One region of the Emticicia fontis genome, then DNA from elsewhere that is predicted to be linked to it. Evidence: riboswitches for the same ligand, from Rfam matches in the RefSeq annotation. Region 1 holds a riboswitch; the other holds the start of a gene.

Region 1 (4,222 bases):
AAAATCTGTTGACCGTCAAACCATTTAGAATTATCAAAAGTATTGTATCGACGACTATTGGCCTGCCATTGGAGCGTAGCACGGAATGGCATTCCGTGTTTTTTAAGGAACTCTCCACTTCCAGATGATTGAGTCTGATAGAAAATATTAGCCGTAAAATTGTGCTTAGGAATATAAATTAACTGCTTACCTATAACCTCTGCCGAAAAAACATCATACACCTTTTGCTGCGAAGAATGCGTAAAAGCGTATTGAGCCGTTAATCCGGCAGAAATCTTCTCATGCTGGTATAAGACTTTGTTCGAAAACTCAATGCCTTTCGCCAATACCTGTTGCAGATTCTGTACCCGATAATTAATTTCAGGATTCCAGTATACCCAGTTATTAATCAGATTGTGATAGGCATTCAACGAAGAACTGAAACTGAAATCATTTTTTGAATGATTCCAGTTCACACCCAGTTCTTTGTTAAAGCCGTCTTCCGGCTTGAGATCAGGATCACCTAATTCAGACCAGTAACGTTCGTTCATTGTGGGAATTCGGTAACTGCGGGAAAGGTTACCAGTCAATTTAACAGATTTAGCGATTTGATATTCAAGTCCTAAGGCAGGAGCCAAAGGTGGGTCAAAACTCTTGATAAAAGCTTGTCGAAAATTGAGTGTAGTCAGGAATTTTGACGAAACCTGATACCTCAACCAGGCAAAAACATCCAATCTGTTTTCAGAAATATTAGCTTTATCATAACCATCCACATGAGCAATCACATGAGCTGCTTCAGTACCAATATGTGCTGTTAGCTTGGATATTTTCCATTCATGTTCTGCACGTATCAGAAAACGGTCGATAGCTGTGCGACTTGGTTTCACAAAATTACCTTTGCCATAATTAGTCACATCCTGCACATAACCCCCTCTGATTGTCAGATTTTTAAGTTGATAGGTATTCAGAACCCTGATAGCCTGAGTCTGCAAAACCTCTCTTGTATGAATCGATTGTGGCGAAATCTCAACATTATTGTCTGATAACCAGATATTCAGCGAAATCTGATGCTGTTTTTTGGTAAGAAAAAACAAATCCTGAATAAATCCCTTTGAGTCAGTCGTAGAGCGTTCAACCGGATAATAGTTTCTTTCGGTATACGGGTAATTATTATTTAATACGCCTTTATAAAAAACGGTTTTAGAAGAGATACGCTTGCCTGATAAACGAACACTCAACTGGCTTTGCCAGTTATCAAAACTTGCCACCCGCTGCCCCAGGCTTACCTGGATTTTCTTCTCCCAGATAGGCTTTGAATCTAACAAAATGCTCCCTCCGACGGCATCAGAACCTACCACACAAGAAGAAGAACCGTATTGAATAGCTAGTAAATCGAAACCTGCGGCAGGTAAAGTAGAGAAATCACTTTGTCCCGTACTCGGTGAATTGATATTAATCCCATTCCAGACCACAGCAGTATGATTACTGGAGGTACCTCTCAGCCCGATTGTTGTTAATTGTCCGCTCCCATAAGGTCTGAAATTAACAGGTGCCTGAAAAGAAAGAAAATCAGCTAAAGTCTGAAATTTTGCTTGCTGCAAAGAAGCTGAATCAATGCTTTGAATCTTCAAACCTGCCATAAAGCGTGTAGGTGCAAAGCTTTTCACCGAAACTTCATCAAGCATTCTGGTTGAATCTGTTTGGGCAAAAGACTTGCTGAGCGATAGTAAAAACCACGCCAGGATCAAAGGAGAAACCTTTGAAAAAAAGCATTTAGCTGAAATGCTCAAATACTGCAATTAAAAAAAGATGAATGATAAACTGTCGCTCACTTGTCTTCATCCGCCGTAAAGTACAAACAAGGATAGTCTTGGGCAGGTCTCCTGACTTGTTTCAACATTTCCGACCTTCCCGTATAACAGTGGCCATGTAGAAGAAATGTAGAGATGAAACTTACAGTTGCGGGGACAGTTCCCGATTTAAACGGGATTCCCTTTTAAGCCTTGAAATGGTTATCGAAAATCATATAAGGCACCTAAAACTGTTGCAAAGGTATAAACGATTTTTAAAAACAATACTATTTCCAACAAAAAATAGTAGTTTCTATGCGCTGAGTAGTAATTATCAAAACAGATGTAATTAGTTTTCGAATCTTGCAAAATCTATGTTTATATTCGCACAAACAAATCCAAAATACTCATGACCAAAAAAAGAATTGCCATTGATATGGACGACGTAATGGCAGCCACAGGAAAAAAGATTCTTAAAACCTACAACCATCTCAACAGTACAGCTTTCACCGAACAACATTTTGAAAACAAAGCCTATTTTGAAATATTCGACGAAAAAAACTACCACAAAATAAGAGAAGAAATATTTAAACCCGGATTTTTCAGAGATGTAGAAGTAATGGCCGATGCCATAGAAGTAGTAAAAAAATTGAATGAAAAATTTGAGGTATTCATTGTTTCAGCAGCTACTGAATTCCCAAATTCCCTAAAAGATAAAATGGATTGGCTGGAAGAACATTTCCCGTTTATTTCCTGGAGAAATGTGGTGCTTTGCGGAGATAAAAGCATTGTAGCCGCAGATTACATGATTGACGACCACGAAAAAAACCTAAAGACCTTTAAAGGAAAAACCCTGATGTTTAGCGCTATTCATAACCAGATGGTGAATGATTATCAAAGATTCAAATCCTGGAAGGAGATTGAGGTGTTTTTTGATAATGAAAGCTAAGCCATATTTTTAGAAACGTATTTTAATCTATTTAAAAGTGTCTCAAGAGGAACCGATCATATTACATCCAAGAAATAATTCTTTTGAATTAGTTATCCCTTTAGTTCTCTTTTCAACGCTCTTTACTGTCACTTTTCTTATTTCAGTTGTCGATGTAAGATGGGATGTAGTCGTGATTTCATTAATTCTTCTCGCTATACCGATAACCATAATATCAGAATTCTATAAAAAGATATATGTATTTTATTCTAACAAGTTGGTTATAGAAAGCTGTAAAAATAAGTACCTTGACGAAATAAGGATAGAAGACATTGTTTCATGGAATGAACGTAGCACTCAGAGAAAAGGGAAAAGTCGCTATTATCTATTGATAAAGGCTGCTGGTAAGAATCTTTTTATAGAAAGAGGCAGCTATGAAAATTATAAAGCTGTTATCGAATATCTGAGAAACTCACCTATTCCTGTTGATAAAAGTCTGAAACCTGGTGCGATTATTATTGATGATCTTGTTATCCCCTTAAAGAAAAATATAATTGTAGCATTTATTTTATCTGCTACTTTAACATTATTCACGTTCTGGATGATTGTTAAAGAAAAGTCAGATTCTAATGAAATAATACATTTTATTGGCAAAATAGAAGATATCGGTTTTCGCAGGAGTCATACCAGTTTATACCTAAAAGGTTATCCTAATTTAATATTTAAAACCTATACTAATGGCTTTTTTAGTCAATATTATTATAATGGCGGGAATAGTAAATTAGTTAACCTAGGCAAAACCATAGACCTAAGTGTTATGAAAAGTGATTATGATTGGCTTGTAAAAAACAAGTTTATACGAAAAATTCAATGGTCATCTGACATAAGTTTAGAAGTAGAAGACTTTAAAATTCTTGATTAATTTAATAAACATGATTTAGAAGATATTTTAACCCTCTAATAAGACACTAATCTGGTATGACAGCCAAACAAATTGTAGAGAAATTAGCATCTTTCCCAAACAGAGGAGTAGCTACTCCTCAAGAAATTCCTGTGCTTGAATATCTAACCAGTTTGTTTGCAGAGCAGGAAGTTTCGAAAGAATCTTTCAAAACCCCTAAAACGTATATCTCTATCGTTTGGTGGCTCATTGGTGGTTTAGTAATAGGTTTATTATCCCTTAACTTCTCTCCTATCATTGGCTTATTCCTGACGCTTATATTTGTAACAATGGCCATGTTGTATTTCAATTGGTATGCATCGCCAGTTATTAATTTTCCACCGTTAGTTACTACATATAACCTTATTGTAAAAGCCAAAAACAAAGAGACCGTAAAACCTAAAAAGCTTATCCTGATGGCTCACTGGGATACAGCCCCTATTTCAGTATTGTATCGCCCTGAGATGGTTGGCAATTTCAGGCAATCATTAAAGATAAGTTTGTTTCTGATGATACTAGCTCAGTTTGTGGCTATTTCTCAGTTTCTTCTACCGAATGCTTTTATTTTATTGATAGGCAATATTT
Region 2 (4,222 bases), on a different contig from region 1:
TTTGCTGCGAAGGCTTTGTGTTGGTTTGTAACCATCAAGCCAAATGTACTCTAATTTAGCTACTGCCATTGTTGTAATTTTTTAAGATGTTTCGGTTATTAATCAAAGAATATGATACAAATATATACTCAAAAAACAATATAAGATTCTGTAAAGTCTAATTATTTTAGATTAAAATTGCATATTCTTTAAATAATACAATTAATTATCGAAATAATAAGATTGATCACTGGTTGGTAAATAAACAATATTCTTATTTTGTTATAAAAGTAAAAAAAAATGAATCACCACTACCTTTTTGAAACCTCATTTTTCAGAAAAAATAAAAAACTTCTATCATTTAACGCAAAATTGCACAAATAATTGTGAAAATTGTATTTTTGTTGGATTTGATTTTTTTAAGAATTAATACCTGTTTCAGGAATTACGATTTTAGGTAGAAATAACTATTTGCATAAGTGTTTTTTTATAGTTGTAAAGTATATTTTTGCCACTTATTCAAAAATGTGTTCGCCATAATGCTATCTAGTCTGAGTCTCTTTTCAATTGCTCGGTACTTCTACAGACTGACCTCTTAAAAAGGTAGTCACCGTAGTGACTACCTTTTTGATGCCGCTTGCCAACAGGGCATATAACGGTTAGTTTTACCTGTGTTATCTGTATTGATATTCTTTTTTTCTTCAGCCATAAATTTGTAATTATTCGAATCATAATCTATGGAATTTCCAACTTTACATCGGATTTTCAAAGACTTTAGGATGGTATTTCAAAAAATCATACTGATAAGAAGGAAGTTTAGTGGTCGCTTTGGTAATTGAACTTATTTAAACTTTTTGCTGAAGTGTTCTCGAAAATTGCAAATAATATAGATTTATAAAGTTTCTACAATAAAGAGACGACTGATATTTAATCTATTTAGACCCGTTCCAAATAAATTATAATTAAATTTGGATTTATTCTAAACAAGCCATACTTTTGTATCATTGTATTAAAGTCTTACTAAGTCAATTAGAAATGGAGTACCCTCAAGTAATGGAATCTTCTCAAGTAGAATTATATAGAACTAATAGAGGCCAAGCTTATCAGTGTAATCTTACAAACAGAATCTTTTTAGAATTTGGTGGGATGACTACCGCTTTCAAGGTTCATAACTTTATTAATTTTAAAAGACTAATTGACGGCATAAATATCATTGATAAACTTTACGATTTATCAGATGAAGCAGACTTTGATATTATCAATGCTCCCAATTCAAATCAAACCTTTACGCTACATCTTTGCGACCTTATTCATCTAAGAGAATTACTATCAGGTGCCAAATTTGCCTTATATGTAAACTCAGTTTTAAATGAAGTTTTAGGCGAATATGAGGTTATTTAGGCCTAATTATATTTAGAATATCTCTAAATTCTGCTTCTTTGGGCTACATTTCGAACAATTATACTAATTGGTTTGTAATATTGTTATACATTTGAAAAAACAATATTATAGATATGAAAGATTTAGTAAGACTTCGCACCTCTTTAAAAGAAGAAATAGAAACTGCATTAAACGGACAGATAAAAATGGAAGCCGAGGCTTCTGCCAAATATTTATCAATGGCCTCATGGTGTGAAAGAAATGGCTATCTTAAAAGCGCCGCTTATTTATATAAACAATCAAATGAAGAACGTGAGCATATGCTCAAAATCTTCCACTATGTGGCATCTGTGGGTGGTACTGCAATCAGCCCGGAGGTTGCAACACCACAAGTAGAGTGGGGTACTTTCCAAAGCATTTTCGAAGATGCGCTTCAAAGCGAAATTAATGTAACACACGCCATAAACAAACTGGTTACTAAGGCTCGCAACGCTGAAGATTATGCAACAGAGCATTTCTTGCAATGGTTTGTGAACGAACAGGTTGAAGAAGAAGCAAACGCTCGTCGTGCAATCGAATTGTTTGATGTGATTGGCAAAGATGGTACTGGCCTTTTTGTTATCGACAAAGAAATCGGTAAAATTGGTAGTGGTGAAGTAGAATAATATTAGTTGTTATCAATGGAAGCACGGACCTTAGTCCGTGCTTTTTTTGTTCCTAAAGTGCTATATGTTTAAGTTTGTTTATCTATTATTTGAATGAATATTGGTTTTAATATCTAAATTATAATTTAATTAAAGAATTTTTAACTATTGATCATTTGAAATGTAGATAAAATACTTTATGTTTGCTCTGTCTTCGCAATACCTTTCAATCGGGTTAACGGTTTTTGTTTAAGATTGCTTAAATAAATTAAAAAGGAATCGTGTGCAAATCACGAACAGACGTGCTACTGTAAATGAATGTTCTTAATAGAACAAGTTTTGTCAATTGTGCCCATTGTTTTCTAGATGAGAAGGGCGACGGAATAATATTCATAAGTCAGGAGACTTGCCGTTAATCTTAATGACTATGCCTTCACGAATAAGGCTTTGGTCAAGCATTGATTTTATAGAAATGATTTTCGATTATCAACTGTTGAAAAACAGCTTGAATGGCATCGCTTTTTCATGACTGTAAAGATTCTCTTTCTGATAAGAGGATATTGGTAGGTTCGAGGTATTTAAAAACCTTTAACAAATCAATTAAAATGTTTACTCAAAATTTAGGTTACCCACGTATCGGTAACAAACGCGAATTAAAGAAAGCTTCGGAGGCTTTCTGGGCAGGTAAGGCTTCTCAGGCTGAATTATTAGAAACGGCTGCACAAATCAGGTTAAAAAACTGGCAAACCCAAAAAGATGCAGGAATTGACCTGATTCCATCAAACGATTTTTCCTTATATGATCAGGTACTGGATATGACATTGATGCTAGGTGCGATTCCGACAAGATACCAGGCTTTGCAAAATGATGAGCTAAGTCTGTATTTTGCTATAGCTCGTGGTGTACAAAAAGAGGGAATTGATATAAGTGCGATGGAAATGACCAAATGGTTTGATACTAATTACCATTATATCGTTCCTGAATTTGTAAAAGACCAACAATTCAGTTATTTCTCAAAAAAGGCAATTAACCAATTTAATGAAGCAAAATCAGTCGGTATTTTAACTAAACCGGTTTTAATTGGCCCTATTAGCTATTTATTATTAGGCAAGGAGAAAGAAACTGGTTTTAATAGAATTGATTTACTAGACCAAATTTTACCTGTTTATATCGAAATCTTAAAAGAACTTTCTGCCTCAGGCGCAGAGTGGATTCAATTAGATGAACCATTTTTAGTAATGGATTTTACTGGTTATCAGCAAATTGCTTTTCAAAAAGCTTATCAAACCATTAGAGAAGCTTTACCTCAGCAAAAAATCATTGTTACTACTTATTTCGAAGATTTAGGAAACAATACATCTTTAGCTCTTTCTTTGCCGGTTGATTGTCTGCATATTGATCTGGTAAGAGCTCCTCAACTATTGGATACTATTTTAGCGGATTCTTCTTTCAAGAATTCAAATAAGATTCTTTCTTTAGGTGTAATAGACGGGAGAAACATCTGGAAGAATGATTTTACTAATTCTTTAAATGTAATTGGAAAAGCAGCTAAAGCATTTGGAAACGATAGGGTTTGGATCGCTCCCTCCTGCTCTTTATTGCATACACCTTGCGACTTAGATTTAGAGAAAGACGAGGAAACTCTACCAACTGAAATCAAAAACTGGTTGGCTTTTGCCAAACAAAAACTTTCAGAGGTTGTAACGCTGGCAGGACTTTCAGACTCAACCAATGCTAAGCAATACTTTGCGCTGCTAAGTGAGAACCAAATAACGATTGAGCAAAGAAAAGTATCGGCAAAAATTCATAAGCCACAGGTAAAAGAAAGAGTGAAAGAATTAAAAGAAAGTGATTTTAATAGAATCAATACTTTTGAAATCAGACAAGAAACACAGGCAAAAGTATTAAGATTACCAGCTTTTCCTACAACTACAATAGGCTCTTTCCCTCAAACAACTGAAATCAGACAACTAAGAGCCAGATTAAAGAAAGGAGAGTTGACAACAGAGACATATGATCAGTTGATTGAAGCCGAAATCGAGAAATCAGTTCGCTGGCAGGAAGATTTAGGAATTGATGTATTAGTACACGGAGAATTTGAGCGGAATGATATGGTTGAATATTTTGGTGAACAACTCTCGGGCTACGTATTTACTCAAAATGGATGGGTACAAAGCTATGGTAGCCGTTGTGTAAAACCACCTGTTATTTATGGTGAT

Evidence for each region. A riboswitch is a leader RNA that binds a small molecule or an ion and turns the genes downstream of it on or off. The one in region 1 is predicted to bind cobalamin.
Region 2: linked by a shared signal. The riboswitch ahead of metE (5-methyltetrahydropteroyltriglutamate--homocysteine S-methyltransferase) and the one ahead of ACYVFA_RS09380 (TonB-dependent receptor plug domain-containing protein) in region 1 are both predicted to bind cobalamin.

Annotation. Positions count from the first base shown of each region.
Region 1 covers NZ_BAAGXU010000016.1:39,981-44,202, forward strand. Annotated here, with positions in the region: gene ACYVFA_RS09380 (TonB-dependent receptor plug domain-containing protein) at 1-1,664, opposite strand, end outside; cobalamin riboswitch at 1,836-2,033, opposite strand; gene ACYVFA_RS09385 (5' nucleotidase, NT5C type) at 2,179-2,718, shown strand; gene ACYVFA_RS09390 (hypothetical protein) at 2,756-3,619, shown strand; gene ACYVFA_RS09395 (M28 family metallopeptidase) at 3,676-4,222, shown strand, end outside.
Region 2 covers NZ_BAAGXU010000008.1:108,967-113,188, reverse strand. Annotated here, with positions in the region: gene ACYVFA_RS06160 (glutamine synthetase) at 1-69, opposite strand, end outside; gene ACYVFA_RS06155 (hypothetical protein) at 1,015-1,380, shown strand; gene ACYVFA_RS06150 (ferritin) at 1,494-2,024, shown strand; cobalamin riboswitch at 2,226-2,431, shown strand; gene metE (5-methyltetrahydropteroyltriglutamate--homocysteine S-methyltransferase) at 2,609-4,222, shown strand, end outside.